4 regions of the Klebsiella sp. I138 genome follow, and region 4 is predicted to be linked to each of the others. Evidence: predicted binding sites of a transcription regulator. Region 4 holds the regulator's gene; each other region holds the start of a gene.
What was found. The regulator Fur, encoded in region 4, represses iron uptake genes when iron is present. The targets are predictions, from matches to a motif close to ATAATAATGAGAACNACTATCAA.
Positions count from the first base shown of each region.

Region 1: a site for Fur is predicted at 2,939-2,961, ahead of ACMYSK_RS03595 (TonB-dependent siderophore receptor). Genes of this name have one in related genera too.
Region 2: a site for Fur is predicted at 2,176-2,198, ahead of ACMYSK_RS17700 (TonB-dependent siderophore receptor). Genes of this name have one in related genera too.
Region 3: a site for Fur is predicted at 1,920-1,942, ahead of sufA (Fe-S cluster assembly scaffold SufA). Genes of this name have one in related genera too.

Region 1 covers NZ_CP180447.1:786,226-791,069, forward strand. The annotation lists gene emtA (membrane-bound lytic murein transglycosylase EmtA) at 62-673, shown strand; gene ACMYSK_RS03595 (TonB-dependent siderophore receptor) at 739-2,859, opposite strand; partial or broken gene ACMYSK_RS03600 (class I SAM-dependent methyltransferase) at 3,114-3,904, opposite strand; gene ACMYSK_RS03605 (alpha,alpha-trehalase) at 4,007-4,844, opposite strand, start outside.
Region 2 covers NZ_CP180447.1:3,785,563-3,790,406, reverse strand. The annotation lists gene ACMYSK_RS17705 (transglycosylase SLT domain-containing protein) at 95-1,762, opposite strand; gene ACMYSK_RS17700 (TonB-dependent siderophore receptor) at 2,463-4,724, shown strand; gene ACMYSK_RS17695 (helix-turn-helix transcriptional regulator) at 4,777-4,844, opposite strand, start outside.
Region 3 covers NZ_CP180447.1:959,023-963,866, reverse strand. The annotation lists gene sufB (Fe-S cluster assembly protein SufB) at 12-1,499, opposite strand; gene sufA (Fe-S cluster assembly scaffold SufA) at 1,502-1,879, opposite strand; gene ACMYSK_RS04410 (hypothetical protein) at 2,646-2,963, shown strand; gene ACMYSK_RS04405 (GlsB/YeaQ/YmgE family stress response membrane protein) at 3,125-3,373, opposite strand; gene ACMYSK_RS04400 (YegP family protein) at 3,539-3,727, shown strand; gene menI (1,4-dihydroxy-2-naphthoyl-CoA hydrolase) at 3,802-4,212, opposite strand; gene ydiJ (D-2-hydroxyglutarate dehydrogenase YdiJ) at 4,209-4,844, opposite strand, start outside.
Region 4 covers NZ_CP180447.1:2,504,766-2,509,609, forward strand. The annotation lists gene seqA (replication initiation negative regulator SeqA) at 1-289, opposite strand, end outside; gene ybfF (esterase) at 473-1,246, shown strand; gene ybfE (LexA regulated protein) at 1,380-1,673, shown strand; gene fldA (flavodoxin FldA) at 1,823-2,353, shown strand; gene fur (ferric iron uptake transcriptional regulator) at 2,646-3,098, shown strand; gene chiQ (ChiQ/YbfN family lipoprotein) at 3,170-3,502, opposite strand; gene chiP (chitoporin ChiP) at 3,550-4,844, opposite strand, start outside.

The sequences.
Region 1 (4,844 bases), 1.7 Mb from region 4:
GCCGCCTGGAGCGATTATTGTCATCTCCACGCGGCAAACTTCAGCCAATAAGGATAGATGTGTGAAATTGAGATGGTGTGTTTTTATCGTTGTATTGTTGGCCGGCTGTAGCTCGAAACAGGATTACCGTAACCCGCCGTGGAACGCTGAAGTTCCGGTTAAGCGCGCGATGCAGTGGATGCCAATCAGTGAAAAAGCCGGTGCGGCGTGGGGCGTTGACCCGCAGCTGGTGACGGCGATTATCGCCATTGAATCCGGCGGCAATCCGACGGTTATCAGCAAATCAGGCGCGGTTGGCCTGATGCAGTTGAAGCCCTCAACATCCGGTCGCGATGTCTACCGGCGTATGGGCTGGCGCGGCGAGCCGTCGGTCAGCGAGCTAAAAAATCCTGAACGTAATATTTCAATGGGGGCGGCTTACCTGAGCATCCTCGAGAATGGTCCGCTTGCCGGGATTAAAGATCCGCAGGTGATGCGCTATGCGGTGGTGGTTTCCTACGCCAACGGCGCCGGGGCGCTGCTGCGCACGTTCTCCTCGAATCGCCAGGATGCCATTGATGAGATCAATGATATGGACGCCGATGAGTTCTTTGAGCACGTGGTGAAAAAACATCCGGCTCCGCAGGCTCCGCGCTATATCTGGAAGCTGCAGCAGGCGCTGGACGCCATGTAGTGATGTCGTTTTTTCCGCTCGCGCTGTGTTCGACCAGCGCGAGCGGAACGCTTTTCAGACAATCCCTAGAAGTCGTAGCCGACGGTGGCCGTCACGGTGCGCTCGGCTCCCCAGTAACAGTTGCCGGTACCGTAGCAGCCGGAGATATACTCCCGGTCGCTCAGGTTGTTGGCATTGACCTGCACAAAAGCCCCTTTCAACGACGGTGACCAGACGCCAAGATCGGCGCGCACCATGGCATCGAGCAAGGTGACCGACGGCAGACGTTCGGTGTTGGCATCATCCGCCCACTGCTTGCCGATATAGCGTACGCCAGCCCCTGCGCTAATGCCTGCCGGGAACTGATAGCGCGCCCAGAAAGAGGCCATCTGATCCGGCGTCAGCTGCGGCGTATTATCGTTGGTACCATCCTTGGTGTCCTGGAAGCGCAGGCGGTTCCAGGTGTAGGAGGCGAGGGTGCTCAGCTCCGGTGTAATCTGGTTGTGCATCTCCAGTTCAACGCCCTGAGAGTGGACCTTACCCGCCGGAATAAAGGTCGCGGTGGCGATATTCGGGTCGCGCGTTGCCACATCTTTTTGCGTCAAATCGTAGATGGCAATGCTGTACATATCGGCGGTACCCGGCGGCTGGAATTTCAGCCCCGCTTCCACCTGCTCAGCGGTCGTGGGCTTGAGCAGCGTTCCGTTGGCTCCCGGCAACATGGCTGGCGTAATCGCCTGGCTATAGCTCAGATACGGCGAGAGGCCGTTTTCCAGGGCGTACAGCAGCGATGCCCGGCCGCTGATATGGTCATCGGAGCGGCGGCTGGCGGTGCCGAAGGTATCGCTGACCTGCTGAGAAACAATGCGATCGTACCGACCGGAAACATCCAGATGCCAGCGTTCCCAGACCATTTCATCCTGAAGGTAGATCCCCGTCTGGTAATAGCGACGGTTATTGTTATCGCTGTAGGTCACGGTATGCCCGGTTTGCGCAGTGTAGCCGCTAAACGGGTCGAGCGGCGATGCGCTCCCGGCTCCGGTCCACAGATCGTTGCGGAAACGGTGATATTCCGCACCGAGGATCAGCGTATGTGCCAGATCGCCGGTGGTGAAATCGGCACGCAGACGGTTATCGGTGGACCAGGCGTCCAGAGAGCCGCGAGAGCCGCTGTAGCCGCGCGCCAGCATATCGCTGTCATCAATCCAGCCGACCTGATACACCTGATCCAGCGACACGTTGGTGTGGGTGTAGCTTCCGGCGGAATAGGCCGACCAGACGTCGTTGAACTGATGATTAAACTCGTAGCTGTAGATTTGCTCGCGGCGTTGATATCCGTCTGATGGGTCGCCTTCGTTGGTGCTGGTGGACAGCTTACGTCCGTTGTGTGCGTAGCGGGTGCCCTCCAGCGGCAGCGAACCGTGATAGCCGCCTGATGGATCTTTTTGCAGGTAGGCGCGCAGCAGCATTGAGGTGTCGGAATCCGGCTGCCAGAGCAGGGAAGGCGAAATAGCGTAGCGCTCTTCGCGGGTATTATCGTACTGGGTATCGCTGGTCCGCGTCATGCCGATAATCCGGTAAGCCCACTGATCGTTGATGGCATCGGTATAATCGAAGGCGGCCCCTTTCGTATTTTGCGTTCCGCCGCTGAGGCGGAAATGGCCTTCTGAGGTAAACTGCGGACGTTTAGAAGTCAGGTTCACCACGCCACCCGGCACGCTCTGGCCGTACAGGGCCGAAGACGGGCCTCTGATGACATCTACCCGCTCAATAAACCACGGATCGATTTGCAGCACGTTGTGGCTGCCGCCGTCGCTCATCAGGCGCATGCCGTCCAGGAACAGGTTATCAACGTCGCCGCCGTGGTAGCCGCGTAACGACACCGTATCAAAGCGGGTTGCTCCGCCGCCGAAGCTAGAGTAAACCCCCGGAGTATAGGTCAGCGCCTGGCTGATGGTATTAGCCCCCTGGTCATCCATCTGCTGGCGGGTGATAACGGAGACCGACTGCGCGGTGGTAATCAACGGCTGATCGGTTTTTGTCGCACCGGCTGAGGTTTTTGCGCTATAGCCTTGCGTCGGCGAGGTGGCGGAATCGATGGGCTGAGCGGTGACAACAACCGTCTCTTCCGCCAGGCTGGCGAGAGGGAAGGCGGCGGCCAGCGCGCATAGCAAGGCGGAGCGTTTGAAGGTGACGCGAGCGGTCATGACATAATCCTGAGTTGACGTAGCCTGGTACTCCTGTACGCCGCCACGAATAAAAAACGAAAGTGTCATCTTTCGTAAAAAAGTAATGCGAATTATTATTGTTTGCCTTCTCATGATCAAGTGGGATTTTGCCGCGACGTCCGGCAAAGACCGTGAGAAATATCAGGATGTTGCCGCTTAAGAGGCGCGTGATGCGCCCGGAGGAAGTGAGAGAGAAATCAGAGGGCTACTATATCAGGTAGGTTTTGGTCGGGTCAGCGGCGGCAATTCCAGCTAATGAGCGCCCAGTCCCGGGCGTCAACCTGGATCGTCTCCGGGTTTTGCTGCGCATACCAACGCGAGAGTCGCTCCCGCTCGGGCGGGCTGAGTGTGCCAAATGCTGCCACCACGTTGCGTTCAAAGCGCGGATAGCTGCTGTTATCCTGAGGATCGCCATAAATAAAGTCGACGCTGGCATGAATCCCCATTTGATACAGCACGTTAATAGCATAGAGATAGTTAGGGAGCGCGACGCTCTCTCGTCCCAGGGCGCGGAGGATCGTCGGCGAGGCAAAACCCGGGTTCACCAGATGGGTGGTGTAGACTCGTAACCGCGCCTGGTCATTGAGCTTCGCCATGGCGTCGCCCAGATCGGCCACCAGGGTGGAACGTGAAGCAACGGCGATATCGCAGCGTGGAAGTCCGGCCCAGCTCTCCTCCCACGCCCGCTGGTGCCAGACCGCGTGATGAACGCCCTGCGCCTGTGCCCGACGAGCGGCAACATCAAGCATCCCCTGACTATAATCGACGCCACATACCAGCATGAGCTGGTCGGCCAATGCCAGGGCGACGGTGCCCGGACCACAGCCCATATCAAACAGGCTGCTGGCGCCGCACAGATCAATTTTGGCCAGCAGCTGCTGGAGGTAACTGTCGATGACCGGTGTATTGACGACGGCAATGTTCTCCGCCCGGGCATCCCAGTGGGCGGGCGGTTTTTCTCTACGCCCTGCCAGAGCGAGCTGCTGTTGGTAGAGGCTGGCGAATCGATGTCGTCAATCAGCATGAAGTTTTCCATTACGGCGAGTGGTCTGAAAACAGCAGACTAACGCGATTATCGTCAAGGGGGGAGAAAAAAACGCGGCGGTGAACCCGCCGCGTCAAGGGATCACGGTGCTGCTTTTTTGTCCGGAGCGGCAACGCTATCGTTGGCAGCCGGAGGCGTACTGGTAGTAGCGGCTGCGGGTTGTGCTGTTTTCTCGACCGGGCGTGAGGCCGGAAGTGAATCGCACGGCTGCTCTTTCGGACAGATTAAATCCAGCATTTTCAGCGTCACGCCGTTGGTCCAGCCGAAGCCGTCCTGCAGCGGATACTCCCCGCCACCACCGCCGGTGCCCGTTGAGCTGACGTCATATTTTTCGACCAGCTTCTGTTGACTGTCGTAGGTATGCTGGACGTTGCTGAGGAAGCGCCAGCTCACCTCCATGGCGATTTTTTGCTGGCCGTAGTTTTGCAGCCCCTGGGCGGCAACCCACTGCAGCGGTGCCCAGCCGTTAGGCGCATCCCACTGCTGCCCGCTGTTCACGGTCGTGGTGGTTAATCCGCCAGGTTTCAGTAACTGCGCTTCTGCCGCCGCCGCAACTTTCGCCGCCCGCTCGCGGGAGGCGGCGTTCACGTACAGCGGGAACAGCGCCGCGGCGGTGAGCTGATTACGTACCTTATGGGTCTTGAGGTCGTAATCGGCATACCAGCCCTCTTTATCATTCCACAGATATTTCTCAAGCGCCTTCTGCCGGTCATTTGCCAGCCCATCGTACTGCGCCGCTTTTGCATTGTCGCCAGCGGCTTTGCTGGCGCGGGAGAGGGTTTTTTCCATATGGAACATCAGGGCGTTGAGGTCGACCGGGACGATGCTGGTGGTGCGGATGGTCCCCAGCTGTTTCGGGTTATCCATCCAGCGCGAGCTGAAATCCCAGCCCGAGGCCGCGGCAGAACGCAGGTCGCGA
Region 2 (4,844 bases), 1.3 Mb from region 4:
AGACACAGTCGTTGATGCATGAAAAAAAGCCCCGTTTTTCGGGGCTTTTTTATATCTGCTGCGAAGCTGTGAAAGTTTCGCGTGCTCTTGTACCTTACTGTGCTGCTGGTGCTGCTGGTGCTGCTGGTGCTGCTGGTGCTGCTGGTGCTGCTGGTGCTGCTGGTGCTGCTGGTGCTGCTGGTGCTGCTGGTGCTGCTGGTGCTGCTGGTGCTGCTGGTGCTGCTGGTGCTGCTGCTGGTTCGGCGGGAGCTGCCGGGCCGCTGGATTGGGCCGTGGCTTTTTGTTTACGCGCCATCTCATCGACGATCAGTCGATAGGCAATATAGTACTTATAGATATTGCTGACGTAGGTTACGGTTTCGGAGCCGATCTTCTCAGCGGCCAGATATTCCACATTGCCAAACCAAATATTGGGGTCAAAACCGCGCTTTTTGGTTTCTGTGCGCAGGCGGGCGATACGGGCTGGTCCGGCGTTATAGGAAGCGAACGAGAAGAGCGCCTTGTCGAGCTGGGTCATCGGTTCGTCGCCATAATACTGGTCGATCATCCAGCGCATATACTTCACCCCGGCATGGATATTTGGGTCCAGCTTGCTGATATCACCGACCTTCAGCTCTTTACCCGTCCGCGGCATCACCTGCATAACGCCGATGGCGCCAACGTGGCTGCGGACCGACTGGTTGAGGCGCGACTCCTGGTACCCCTGAGCCGCCATTAACAGCCAGTCAACGTCATATTTATCGCCGTACTTGCGAAAGATATCCACCATTGCCAGAAACTTGCGCCGTTCCTTTTGTGCGGCGGCATTTTTGACATACTTCGCGTCCTTCAGATAACGCAGCAGGATGGTATTCCCCAGCTTGCTACCCTGGCCGTTAGCCTTCACAAAGCGATTTAACGAGGCGAGAAGCAGGGGGCTGTTCTTGCGTACCGCCCAGCCGATGCTGGCATCTTTGCGCAGGACAATATCCTGATGTACCTGGATTTTTGGGAAAACCTGTTTCCAGAACATAGCTTTATGACGATCGACAACGGTCAGCGGAATCAGGCCGGCGCTCAGCATTTCTATCAGGTCTTCATCTTCGAGGGATTCCGGCGCGGCTTCGATGATAACCGGTGGACGAGATTCTTTCGCAAAGTGGGCGTTCAGTGCGACCAGGCTCTGGTAATAACTTGATGACTGGCGAACAAAGACTTTTTTGCCTGAGAGCTGTTCCAGGCTGGTCACTTCAGGTGAGCCCGGTCCGGAAAGCAGAAGCTCCTGGACGTTGGAATAGAGTGGCATCGTAAAATCTGCCTGCTGCTGACGATCTTCGGTTACCGTAATATTTGCGGCGACAATATCTCCCTTGCCGGCAATGAGTGCGCTGAAGAGTTGGTCGCGAGCGACTGGAACAAAGATTATCCGCACCTTCAGATGGCGGTGTTTGAGCTTCTGTTCCTTCATCAGCTGTTGATTAAGGCTGCGTTCATACTCGATAAAAATGTCATGTGTTGCCCCCCGCTGGGTGCCTTTGTCGATAAAGAAAAAGGTCTTGCTGTAGGTGGTTAACACCCTGATGACTCGTCTGTCGAGCATGCCGGGGAGATCGCCCTGCCAGGGCTGCTGCATCTCTTGCGTATTTAATTCCAGCGTCTCTCGTTCTTCCTGAAGCGGTGGTTTCTTTTCCCCGGCCGCCGCATAAACGGAGCTGGCGAGCAGCAGGGCGGCCAGGCAAGAAAAGCAGGCGATAGCGTATCGTTGAAATGAGAGGATGTTCATGGAGTGATGCTCCGCAGGTGCATCCATTTATTTTAGTCAACTCTTGGGGGTTAGCTTGTTCGTTTACCATGACGACATGAGGGGGGAACATCGCTAGATGTCGCGGGGCAAGCATCCCTGCCTTGCGAAGCAACCCGAATGAATATGCTGCTTGATTCAATGACGAATATTGAAGAGTGACGTCTTCTCTTTTTTATTAATGCTGACTATTATTTTTAAAATGAAATGGAAACGATAAATAATTATGGAGATAATATGGTTGAATAGTGTTTTTTTTATGTTTTTGTGAATGTTGATATTAATTAAATTATTATTACCAATAACAACGCTCGTGGTTTATCCTGTTGTTTTATTTGTTTTATTTGTTTTATTTGTTATATTTCAATCTGTTTCAGCTATTTTACATTATCGGCTTGATAATGAATCTCATTTCTAATAACGTAATAACGCACAATAATCATATCCATGGCTGATCGTAAAACGCTATCTAAGAATAGTGCGGACGCGTATTTTTCATTTTCGACAGGGTGAGATTTTATATTTTGGCCACAAGCTCTTTATATCCCGTTAGTTATTCGGGAGGGCTTTGCTACGCCAAAACCAGGCGTTGAGTTATTCGCATGGAAATGACTACCGCTGTTTATCTGAATGATGAAGGAGTCGCGCCCCGACAGCAAAAAAAGAAAACAGGGCATACTCCATGAAACAATACTCACACTACTCGCTAGCCGTGCTGATTCATATGGCTATCTGGGGCGCGGCATTACCCGCGCAGGCCGCTGACAGCAGCACACAGGAAGACACAAAGGACGCCGATACCGCTGCGGCAAATACCGAAGAGACGATGGTGGTGACTGCCGCCAGGCAGACCTTGCAGGCACCCGGTGTTTCAACGCTCACGGCTGATGACATTCGCAAACACCCGCCGGCTCGCGATATCTCTGAACTGATTCGTACTCAGCCAGGGGTGAACCTTACCGGCAACTCGACCAGCGGCCAGCGCGGTAATAACCGACAAATCGATATCCGCGGCATGGGGCCGGAGAATACGCTGATACTGATCGATGGCAAGCCGGTGACCAGCCGTAACTCGGTACGCTATGGCTGGCGTGGCGATCGTGATACGCGCGGTGACACCGGCTGGGTTCCTGCAGAGATGATCGACCACATTGACGTGATTCGCGGCCCTGCGGCGGCGCGCTATGGCAACGGTGCTATGGGCGGCGTGGTGAATATTATTACCAAACCCGTGAATAACGAATGGCATGGCTCCTGGAATACCTACATGAACGCGCCTCAGCACCGAAAAGAGGGGGCGACAAAGCGAACGAACTTCAGCCTTGAAGGGCTAATGTCGGACAGCGTGAGCTTTAATTTATGGGGCAACCTGAGTAAAACGCAGGCTGATGCCCAGGATATTAACGCCGGCCACGAGGCGGAGCGGACCGGCAGCTACGCGGGATCTTATCCGGCCGGGCGCGAAGGGGTCGTGAATAAAGATATCCACGGTAAGCTACGCTGGGAATTTGCACCCATGCAGGCGCTGGAGTTTGAAACCGGCTATAGCCGCCAGGGCAATCTCTATGCCGGCGATACGCAGAATACCAACACCAGTACGCTGGTGAAAAGTATGTATGGTAAAGAGACCAACCGCATTTACCGTCAGACCTATGGCCTCACCTGGACAGGAGGCTGGGATAACGGCGTCACCAGCAACAGCTATGCACAGTATGAACATACCCGTAACTCCCGCATGAATGAAGGCCTGGCCGGGGGAACCGAGGGTATCTTCTCCAGCAGTGAGTTCTCGGATATCGATCTGGCAGATGTGCTGTTACACAGCGAGGTGAATATTCCGTTTACGCTGGGAGTCGACCAGAATCTGACGCTGGGCACCGAGTGGAACCAGCAGCGGATGAAAGATGGGGTGTCGACCACCCAGTCGCTCTCCTACGGTTCCATCGACGGTATTTCGGCCTCCGGTCGCAGTCCCTACAGCAGTGCCGAGATTTTCTCGCTGTTTACTGAAGACAATATCGCACTCACCGATAGCACGATGCTGACGCCGGCGCTGCGTTTTGACCATCACAGTATCGTCGGCAATAACTGGAGCCCATCGCTTAATCTGTCGCAGGGGCTGAGTGACGACTGGACCCTGAAACTCGGTATTGCCCGCGCCTATAAAGCGCCGAACCTCTATCAGCTTAACCCCAACTATATTCTCTACAGTAACGGCCAAGGATGCTATGCCAGCAGCTCCGCCTGCTATCTGATGGGGAATAGCGATCTGAAGGCTGAGACCAGCGTCAATAAAGAGATTGGTCTGGAATACAAGCATGAAGGCTATCAGGCGGGAATAACCTGGTTCCGTAACGACTACCGCAATAAAATTGAGTCCGGGTATTCAGCGGTCGGTACCGCCAGCAATGGGACGACGAACATCTATCAGTGGGAGAACGTCCCTAAAGCGCTGGTGGAAGGGCTTGAAGGTTCGCTGAACCTGCCGCTGAGTGAAACGGTCAACTGGAGTAATAACCTGACCTGGATGCTGCAAAGTAAGAACAAGACGACCGGCGATCGCCTGTCGGTTATTCCGCAGTTTACCCTTAACTCTACGCTTGGCTGGCAGGTCCGGGACGATGTGTCATTGCAAAGCACCTTTACCTGGTACGGACGGCAGAAACCTAAACGTTTCAATTACAAAGGTGAAGCGGTATCCGGAAGTGAGCTGAACGAGCTTAGCCCGTACAGCATTGTCGGGCTGAGTGCGACCTGGGACGTGAATAAAAACCTGAGTCTGACCAGCGGCGTGGACAATCTTTTTGATATTCGCCACTATCGCGCCGGAAATGCGCAAACGACCGGGAATGCCACCACCGGGGCCTATTTATACGGTGCTGGCGCGGAGACCTATAATGAGTCAGGCAGGACTTTCTATGTCAGTGTAAATACGCATTTCTGATTGTCATTTATCACGCCGGGAATATTAAAGTGTTCCCGGCGTTTTATTCTCATCAGCTACATGGATTATCATGATTTCCCGTCAGGTGCTGGCGAAATTGCGTTGGGGTGACTGCATAAT
Region 3 (4,844 bases), 1.5 Mb from region 4:
GTGCCTGGCGCTTAGCCGACGCTGTGTTCCAGACTGATAGCCAGCAATTTTTGCGCTTCGACGGCAAACTCCAGCGGCAGCTCTGAGAAGACGTCTTTACAGAAGCCGTTGACGATCATTGAAATAGCATTGTCTTCGCTGATGCCGCGCTGCAGGCAGTAGAACAGCTGGTCTTCACCGATCCGCGAGGTGGTGGCTTCATGTTCCAGCTGTGCAGTGTCGTTGCGGCATTCCACATACGGAAAAGTATGCGCGCCGCAGTCCGGTCCAATCAGCATCGAGTCACATTGAGTGAAATTTCGCGCGTTGGTGGCCGTCGGCATAATTTTGACCAGCCCGCGGTAGCTGTTCTGGCTTTTCCCGGCGGAGATCCCTTTCGAAATAATTGTCGAACGGGTATTTTTGCCGATATGAATCATCTTGGTACCGGTGTCGGCCTGCTGGTGTCCGCTGGTCAGCGCCACGGAGAAAAATTCGCCGATCGAGTTATCGCCGCGCAGAATACAGCTCGGATACTTCCAGGTGATAGCGGAGCCCGTCTCTGACTGGGTCCACGACATCTTGCTGTTCTCGCCTTCACACAGCGCACGTTTGGTGACGAAGTTCAAAATCCCGCCGGTGTTGTTGTCTCCGGGGAACCAGTTCTGCACCGTGGAATATTTCACCTCGGCGTCTTTGTGAATAATCACCTCGACCACCGCCGCGTGTAGCTGATAGCTATCGCGTACCGGGGCGGAACATCCTTCGATATAGCTGACGTAGCTGCCTTCATCGGCCACCAGAATAGTGCGCTCGAACTGGCCAGTTTTTTCCGCGTTAATACGAAAATAGGTCGACAGCTCCATCGGGCAACGCACGCCTTTTGGGACATAGATAAAGGTGCCATCAGAGGCTACCGCTGCGTTCAGCGCGGCAAAAAAGTTGTCATTACCCGGCACCACGGTACCGAGATATTGCTTCACCAGATCCGGGTGGTCGTGGATTGCCTCGCCAAACGAACAGAAGATAATCCCCTGCTCCGCCAGCTTCTCCCGATAGGTTGTCGCCACCGAAACGGAGTCGAAAATCGCGTCGACCGCCACCTCACGCCCTTCGCGCACCGGGACGCCCAGCAGATTAAAAGCCTCTTCGACTTCCTCAGTCAGATAGGCGCCAGGACCGGTTTGCTGTACCGCACCTGGCTCTGACGCGCAGGTGTCATCGCAGTTACCGCAGGAGGGTGCCGAGTAGTAGCTGTAATCCTGGTAGTCCAGTTTGTCGTAGTGCGCTTTCAGCCAGTGCGGCTCTTCCATCTCCAGCCAGGCGTTAAACGCGTTTAGCCGGAACTCAAGCATCCACTCGGGCTCATTGCGGCGGGCGGAAATGGCGCGCACCACCTCTTCGTTAATGCCTTTTGCCAGCTCATCGGTCTTTAAGCGGGTAAAAAAGCCTTCTTTATAGTTGAGCGGCCCGTCGGACCAGGTTTTGACATCGTCAGTTGCTTCAGTATTACGAGACATAGTTACTCCGCCTGAACCCCAAAGCTTTCACCGCAGCCACATTCATGCTGCGCTTTCGGGTTATGAAACTTAAAGATTTCATTTAATCCTTCCCGAACATAATCCAGCTCTGTGCCATCGATAAACGGCATAGCCTGTAGCGGCGCCCACAGTCTGGCCCCGTCGCGTTCGAACAGCAGGTCGTCTTCCGCAGGCTCGGCAATCAGCTCAAGGACGTAAGCAAAGCCGGCGCAACCGCTGGTTTTGACACCCAGACGCAACCCCTGCTTATCGGGCTGCTGGCTCACCAGGTGACAAATATGGGCGGCCGCGGCGGGAGTCATCATCAGACCACGCCAGTTAAAATCGTCGGGATTGAAGGTTCCTGCATTTAATTCCATCGCTCTACCTCATTGGTTAGCGCCATCAGGGCATACGGCCATGTTAATGATAACGATTATCACTTCAACCCAGCCGGAGAAGGGGTATTTCCTTCTCAGGCCCTTTTATCTCGCTTTTTATAAGCATAGACCCTCGCCTGCAGGTTATCAGGTGACTATTTTGTAATTTAATATATTGATAAATAATAAGTTATTTAGCGTTTTTCGCGGAGAGAGCAGGCAATGGGAAAGGTGTATCGGAAATACCTATTTTTGAAATCGAAAACAGTCCATTCAGCAGATTAGCACTAATAGTAAAATCAACAGCTTGTTCTGCGTACAGCCCCCGCGACAAGCTCACCTTTGCCTTAATCAATCAGAACAATCTATAAGCATCCTTCTGGATGGCTATTTGTTATCCGGGAAAGCGAATGGCTTATCATGCTAAATTCGGATAAAAACCAGGAATAAAGGTTTTTTCTCTACCGGTAAATTGATGTACAATTCCTGCTTAAATTTCCTACAGTTTTCGGCTCGTCGTCGGAGGCGCTGCTTACCTGGAGTTTTGCCGTACAGGATGATTGATATCAGTATTATGTCGATGTGCATGGTGGTACTGCTGGTGATGAGCGTACTGCTGAACTAAACCAGTCAGAATTCTGCTTCCCGCAACGGAACTTCACATTCGTTATGAAATGAGGAGTTTTGGAGGATTCGCCCTCCACGGGATTGTTCGTGAAATGCGTTGCCTCTAAGATTTCAGCCACATTCCAAAGAGGTAACGAAGATGAAAGGAACAATCATTGCTCTGTTAGCCACCGTTTCAATTGCAGCGGCCAGCGCATTTGCGGCAGATAAAACCGACACCCCTGCTCCCGCAGGTAATTATGCCGGACAGCCCCTGATGGATATGCCTCAGGGACGTGGCCCGATGCCCATGCCTTTACCGCCATTCCCACCGAGAAAGCCGGTATTATTCTCTGCAACGGTTGCCACCGATAACCCCGCTGAGACTATTAACAAACTGACCACGCTGATCCCGACAGGTACCGCCAAACATTATGAAGTGCGCGTGGAGGTTGTCCCGGTTCCCGATATGCCCTGAGCCATCCCTGAGTCATCCTGGTTTCATTTTCCAGCTGACGCCTGCGGCATAAAAAAAGCTGCCAGTTCGCATGGCAGCTTTTATTTGGCGTCTGATTTCGTGCTGAACGTCTATATCCTCATCACCGCCGGCGATGAGGCCGCATGAATGATGACGGTATATTAACTTTTAATCTTTCTGTAGATAAACAGTACGACTAATGCACCTATTACCGCCACGACAAAGCTGCCGAAATTAAATCCATCGACCTTGCCGAAGCCAAAGAACGTACTGATCCAACCACCTACAACCGCACCAATGACCCCCAGAACGATAGTGACGATAAAACCGCCGCCGTCTTTGCCTGGCATAATCCACTTAGCCAAAATACCGGCAATAAGACCAAAAATGATCCAGGAAATGATACCCATAGTTAACTCCGTCCTCTATGTTACTCGCAAGTGTATCGTTCTTAAATAGTAGCATAAATAGCGTGAATGATTCATGAATTATATTTTTACCGCGGATGACTTGCTGCTTAAGCCATCATAGTCTACATATCATGGTGTCGGTTCTAATGCGAAAAGGAGTTAAAGATGGGGTATTACGTAATTAAAAAGTCTGAGAAAAGCGTTTCCCAACCGTGGTATTTCCTGTTAAAGGCGGATAATCACGAAACTATCGCCACCAGCGAAATGTATTCCTCCAAAGAAGCGGCAAAAAAAGGAATTGCCTCCGTGCAGAAGAATGGCCCCAGCGAAACGATTAAGGATGAAACGCAATAAATATGCTGAATATAAAGGGGAAGTATTTCCCCCTTATATTTGAATGAGAAAAACCTTAGTCAGTTGCGGCTATCTCAGACCACCGCCGTAGTCAGGCGAGAGGAACAGCACAAGCGGCCCTGCTCATCGGAGATTTCGATCTGCCACACCTGGTGGCGTGACCCGACATGCAAGGCTTTACAGACGCCGCGAACCCGGCCACCACGTACCGAGCGAATGTGGTTGGCATTCACCTCCAGGCCAACCACCTTCTGCTCACCTTCGCTGCACAAATAGCCGGCCACCGAGCCCAGCGTTTCCGCCAGTACCACGGATGCTCCGCCGTGCAGCAGACCAAACGGCTGATGCGTTCGGCTATCCACTGGCATGGTGGCCTCGATGGTGTCGTGGGTAAAGACATCAAATTGAATATCCAACAGCCCGACCATATTGCCTTCGCCCATGCGGTTAAGCTGTTCCAGCGTCGTCTGACGTTTCCAAATCATCCAATAATCTCCAGCAGCGCCTGCAGCGGATGACGAACCCCGCTGCCTTCAATACGCTTCACCTGACTCCGACAGGAATATCCGGTTACCAGGCAACGGTTGCGCGGTAAACGCTGAATAGCCTGTTGCCAGGAAAGCGCGTAGATATCCAGCGAATTGGCATGGTTTTTCACCTCATGACCGTAGGTCCCGGCCATGCCACAACAGCCCACGCTGACGTTTTCCAGCTTCGCGCCAAAGCGCGCAAAAATCTCCGCCCACTGCTTCGGCGCGGCGGGCAGCGCCGTCACTTCCGTACAGTGGCCAAACAGGTACCACGCTTCTCCGCCGCTCTCCTGTGTGCGAGTTTCCGGCAGCGCCTGTGGCAGCCACTCATGCACCAGCATCACGCGGAAATCACCCCGCTTGTCGCCCAGCACCTGGTTGTATTCGTCGCGATAGCACAGCACCAGCGCCGGATCGACCCCCACCATCGGCATGCCCAGCTGCGCCACGCGGTTGAGAAAATCGGCGGTTTTCTGCGCCGTGCGCGCAAAGCGTGACAGAAATCCTTTGATGTGCTGCGCCTTGCCATTAGGGGAGAACGGCAGCAGCACAGGCTGATAACCCACCTTTTCGACCAGGCGAACAAA
Region 4 (4,844 bases):
TCAGGACCAGCATAAAGCGGTTTACCGCGCGTTTTTGCTCGGCGTATTCATCAGATAACAGCAGCTCGCGCATGGCGCGGACTTTATCTTTCGCCGGATTCACGGGTTTTGCTTCGACGGCAGGCGTCGCTACCGGAGCCGGCGCGGCTTTTACGACCGGAGTGGCAGTCTGGGAAACGGCGGAAAATTTCAGCATGCGCCGTAAAATGTCGGATGCACTCTCGCCAATATGCTGGGTGTGGCTGGCAATATAGCGATAGAGATCATCATCAACTTCAATTGTTTTCATCTTAATCCAGTGCGATATCTTATTCTGAATACAAGTTGTCAGGATTATAAGGACAAATCCTGACCGCGGATAGCGTCAAACCAGGATGGCGGTAAAACTCAGATAGCTCTGGGTCTTGCAGCCGGATGGCAGAATGTCCAACATAATACCCTAACCCGACGAAGCGAAAAAAAGAACTTTGCCATGAAATTAAATAGCCGCACGCAATCTGCACAAAATCCGCACAATAAATCCCCTGTCGTTCTGGTCCATGGTCTGTTTGGCAGTCTCGACAACCTGGGCATCCTCGCTCGTGACCTGGTGAACGACTACGATATTTTGCAGGTTGATATGCGCAACCACGGTCTTTCCCCTCGTTCACCGGAGATGTCCTACGCGGCGATGGCGCAGGATCTGCTCGATACGCTAGACGATCGGCAAATAGAGAAAGCCACTTTTATCGGCCATTCAATGGGCGGTAAAGCGGTCATGGCACTCAGTGCACTGGCCCCAGAACGCATCGATGGCCTGGTAGCCATTGATATTGCCCCGGTGGATTACCACGTGCGCCGTCATGATGAAATTTTCAGCGCCATTAATGCCGTCACCGACGCCGGTGCTACGTCCCGTCAGCAGGCGGCCGCAGTGATGCGAGAACATCTGCAGGAAGAAGGCGTGATTCAGTTCCTGCTGAAATCCTTTGTTGACGGCCAGTGGCGCTTTAACGTCTCGGTGCTGTGGGATCAGTATCCCCATATTGTTGGCTGGCAAACCATTCCCGCGTGGCCACATCCGACGCTGTTCATTCCGGGAGGCAACTCCCCATACGTCACCGATGCGTATCGCGACACCCTGCTCGCTCAGTTCCCGCAGGCGCGGGCGCACGTGATTGCCGGAGCCGGACACTGGGTGCATGCGGAGAAACCCGAAGCCGTCCTGCGCGCCATTCGCCGCTATCTGACCGATTTGCAGGCGTAACTGGCTAAAAACTGCCCGACCGCGCAGCAGAATGCCCGCGGTCGTTGGCGCAGCGGTTCGCCTGATGTATTATGGCGCGCTATCTGTGTCGGCTATAGCCCGGCAACTTGTTTCCCCGAAGTCACTCTGAATCATGGCAAAAGAACAAACGGACCGTACGACATTAGATTTGTTCGCAACCGAGCGTCGCCCGGGTAGACCAAAGACCAATCCGCTTTCGCGCGATGAACAGCTGCGCATAAATAAGCGCAATCAGCTCAAACGCGATAAAGTTCGCGGCCTGAAGCGTGTGGAGTTAAAACTCAACGCGGAGGCAGTTGATGCACTCAATGAGCTGGCGGAAGCTCGCAATATGAACCGCAGTGATTTGATCGAAGAGATGCTGATGAACCAGCTGGCAACCCTACACAGCCTGGGTAAAGCCTGAAAATCCTCAAAAAAACACTTTCATGTAGCAGAGTGTGCAGTCGGGCGTGATTGCTGTTTCCGCGTCCTCCCCTGTTCTGCTATGATTGCCGTTATCTGCGGGCATTACGCCACTACCACATCATTAAGTTTCAAGAGGTTATTTTACTCATGGCAATCATCGGCATCTTTTTTGGCAGCGACACTGGCAACACCGAGAATATTGCAAAAATGATTCAGAAGCAGCTTGGTAAAGATGTTGCTGATGTTCACGACATTGCCAAGAGCAGCAAAGAAGATCTGGAAGCCTACGACATTCTGCTGCTCGGCATCCCGACCTGGTACTACGGTGAAGCCCAGTGCGACTGGGATGACTTCTTCCCGACGCTGGAAGAGGTCGATTTCAACGGTAAACTGGTTGCGCTGTTTGGCTGCGGCGATCAGGAAGACTACGCGGAATACTTCTGTGATGCGCTGGGGACTATCCGTGACATCATTGAACCACGCGGCGCGACTATCGTTGGCCACTGGCCGACTGCGGGCTATCATTTCGAAGCGTCAAAAGGCCTGGCGGACGACGATCACTTCGTCGGTCTGGCTATCGATGAAGACCGTCAGCCGGAACTGACCAACGAACGCGTGAGCAAGTGGGTTAAGCTGGTCTCTGATGAGCTGCATCTCGAAGAAATCAAAAACGCGTAATGATTGAGCGGCGTTACCATAAAGTTTCGCCGCATTAATAGATAAAAGCAATCAAACTAATAGCTACAAGTTTTTAACTTTTAATCACATATCTGTACAATGTCCTCTGATTTAACGAGGTCAGGTGACGCAGTTTGTAGCTGGGACCTCGTTTTTGACAGCATACAAGGCTCGATGCTTGCAGTTTTCATTTCATCATGGCAGTTCTATAATGAGACGCATTACATCGGGTGATTCTCTGTATTACTTCCGCTGATGGAAGTAGATCGTTTAGCAACAGGACAGATTCCGCATGACTGACAACAATACCGCATTAAAGAAGGCTGGCCTGAAAGTCACACTTCCACGATTAAAAATCCTGGAAGTCCTGCAGGAACCGGATAACCATCACGTCAGTGCGGAAGACTTATACAAACGCCTGATCGACATGGGTGAAGAAATTGGTCTCGCTACCGTTTACCGCGTGCTGAACCAGTTTGATGATGCCGGCATTGTTACCCGCCATAACTTCGAAGGCGGTAAATCTGTTTTCGAACTGACCCAGCAGCATCATCACGATCATCTTATTTGCCTCGATTGTGGCAAAGTGATCGAGTTTAGCGATGATTCTATCGAAGCGCGTCAACGCGAAATCGCTAACCGCCACGGCATCCGTCTGACCAACCACAGCCTGTACCTGTACGGTCACTGTGCTGAAGGTGACTGCCGCGAAGATGAACATGCACACGATGCGGTGGTAAAGTAATTCCCCGCAGCGCGAATAGCAAAAAGCCAACCTGACGGTTGGCTTTTTTTATGTCGTTACGGCGTGAAAAATCAGGATTTGGTATTGTTGCTGCGGATCTCTTTCCAGATCTGATCGCAGCGCGCTTTCACCGCCTGGTCATTACCGGTACGGGTGGCCAGAATACACTGCTGGTAATCCAGCACCCGCACGCTTTCCTGATTCGCAAACGTCTGATGCTGTTTATCTTCTTTCAGCACATCCAAAACGCTCTGGCAGGCCTGAACCTTGTCCGGGTTCCCTTCCGCCGTATTAATGCAGGCGCTGTAGGCATCTTTTAATTTTGTATCTTCTTTCGGTGCGGGAGACTGCGTACAGGCTACCAGGCCCGATGCCATAACCGCGATAAGCAGTAGCTTCTTCATAATCGACCTCTCAGGTTTGCGGCAGGTTTACGCCTGCCGCAGCGGCATCAGAAAATAGTGAACGGGGCAATAACCATGAATTTCACGTCACGCTCGTCCTGGAAGATGTTGCCGTAACCACCGCTCCAGCTCGGGATATCGGAGTGGTTGTCGTATTGCGTAAAGTGCAATTTGAACAGCGTTCCTTTTGCCCGGCCATCCTGTACGGTATACATGGCATCCAGGCTATAGGCGGACTCTTCCAGGCGTTTATCCGGATTGTAGTAAGCGTCAGGTGAGGACATTTTGCCCGGCTTAGCATCCCACGCGTAAACGTATGACGCGCCAAACGCCCAGCCCGGCATATTCCAGTTTTTCATGTCATACATCGCGCCGAAGAATACCGCTTTTTCGCCGTTGGCGTTGAAGTCGGAGCGGTTATCCCACCACACATCAAGACGACCGTTAGAAGATGCATAGGTTGGCGTCATGCGCTGCAGGAAGTAGCCCTGCTGGCCTTCAGCTTTCACCCAGGTGCCTTCCAGACGCAGATCGAGGACATCAGCAACCTTGTAACCGAAGGTCAACGCCTGCAGCCAGGCGGTGCCATCATAGATATCGTTCGTGCCGCCATTGCTGACTTTGTCACGCGTACCGTAGAACTGGTAGCTGGTGTTTAACGGCGTACCGGCGATATCAAATTTGTAACTGGCTTTGGCAAAATACTGGTCGATATAGCCTTCAGCCTGACCAAACGCCGCTTCCAGCACGAGGTCATTTTTAAAATCGTATTTGGCGCCCAGGGAGTGCAGATAATCGACTTTGGTTTTCTTGTCGTTCTGGTAGAAATCATCCATCTCAATGTGCCATGGCGCTTTGTATTCGTTCGTCCACATATAGGAGAAACTCAGCGCGCCAGAATCGCCGTAATCAAAGTTGGCCCCGGCTTCAGCACCTTGATAGGTACCCGGCATAAAGCTCCAGTGCGGAGCCAGCAGCGTTTGCCCGGTTGGCTGGATATAACCGGCACGCGCCCATACCGGGCCGTATTTAAATTTCGCCGCAGCCTTATACAGGCTGATCCCGCTCTTATCGCCAGAGTAATCTTCGTCGTAGGCTTTATTTTTTGAGGAGAAGGCAATTTCGTTCGGGTGGCCGCTTTCGCTGCTTTCCGCCATTTCAATCGCGGTAAAGGCAGCAACGTCAATACCAAACATATCAGCGGCATAGCCGGACTGGAAATCCAGGTTGGCGTTCCAGGTTGAATGAGAAAGGTTGGTTTTGTATTTATCGCCGTCGGTTACATCTTTACGGTCACGCTCACGCTGCCAGTAATAGATGCCGCCGGTTAAGGTGGAATCAT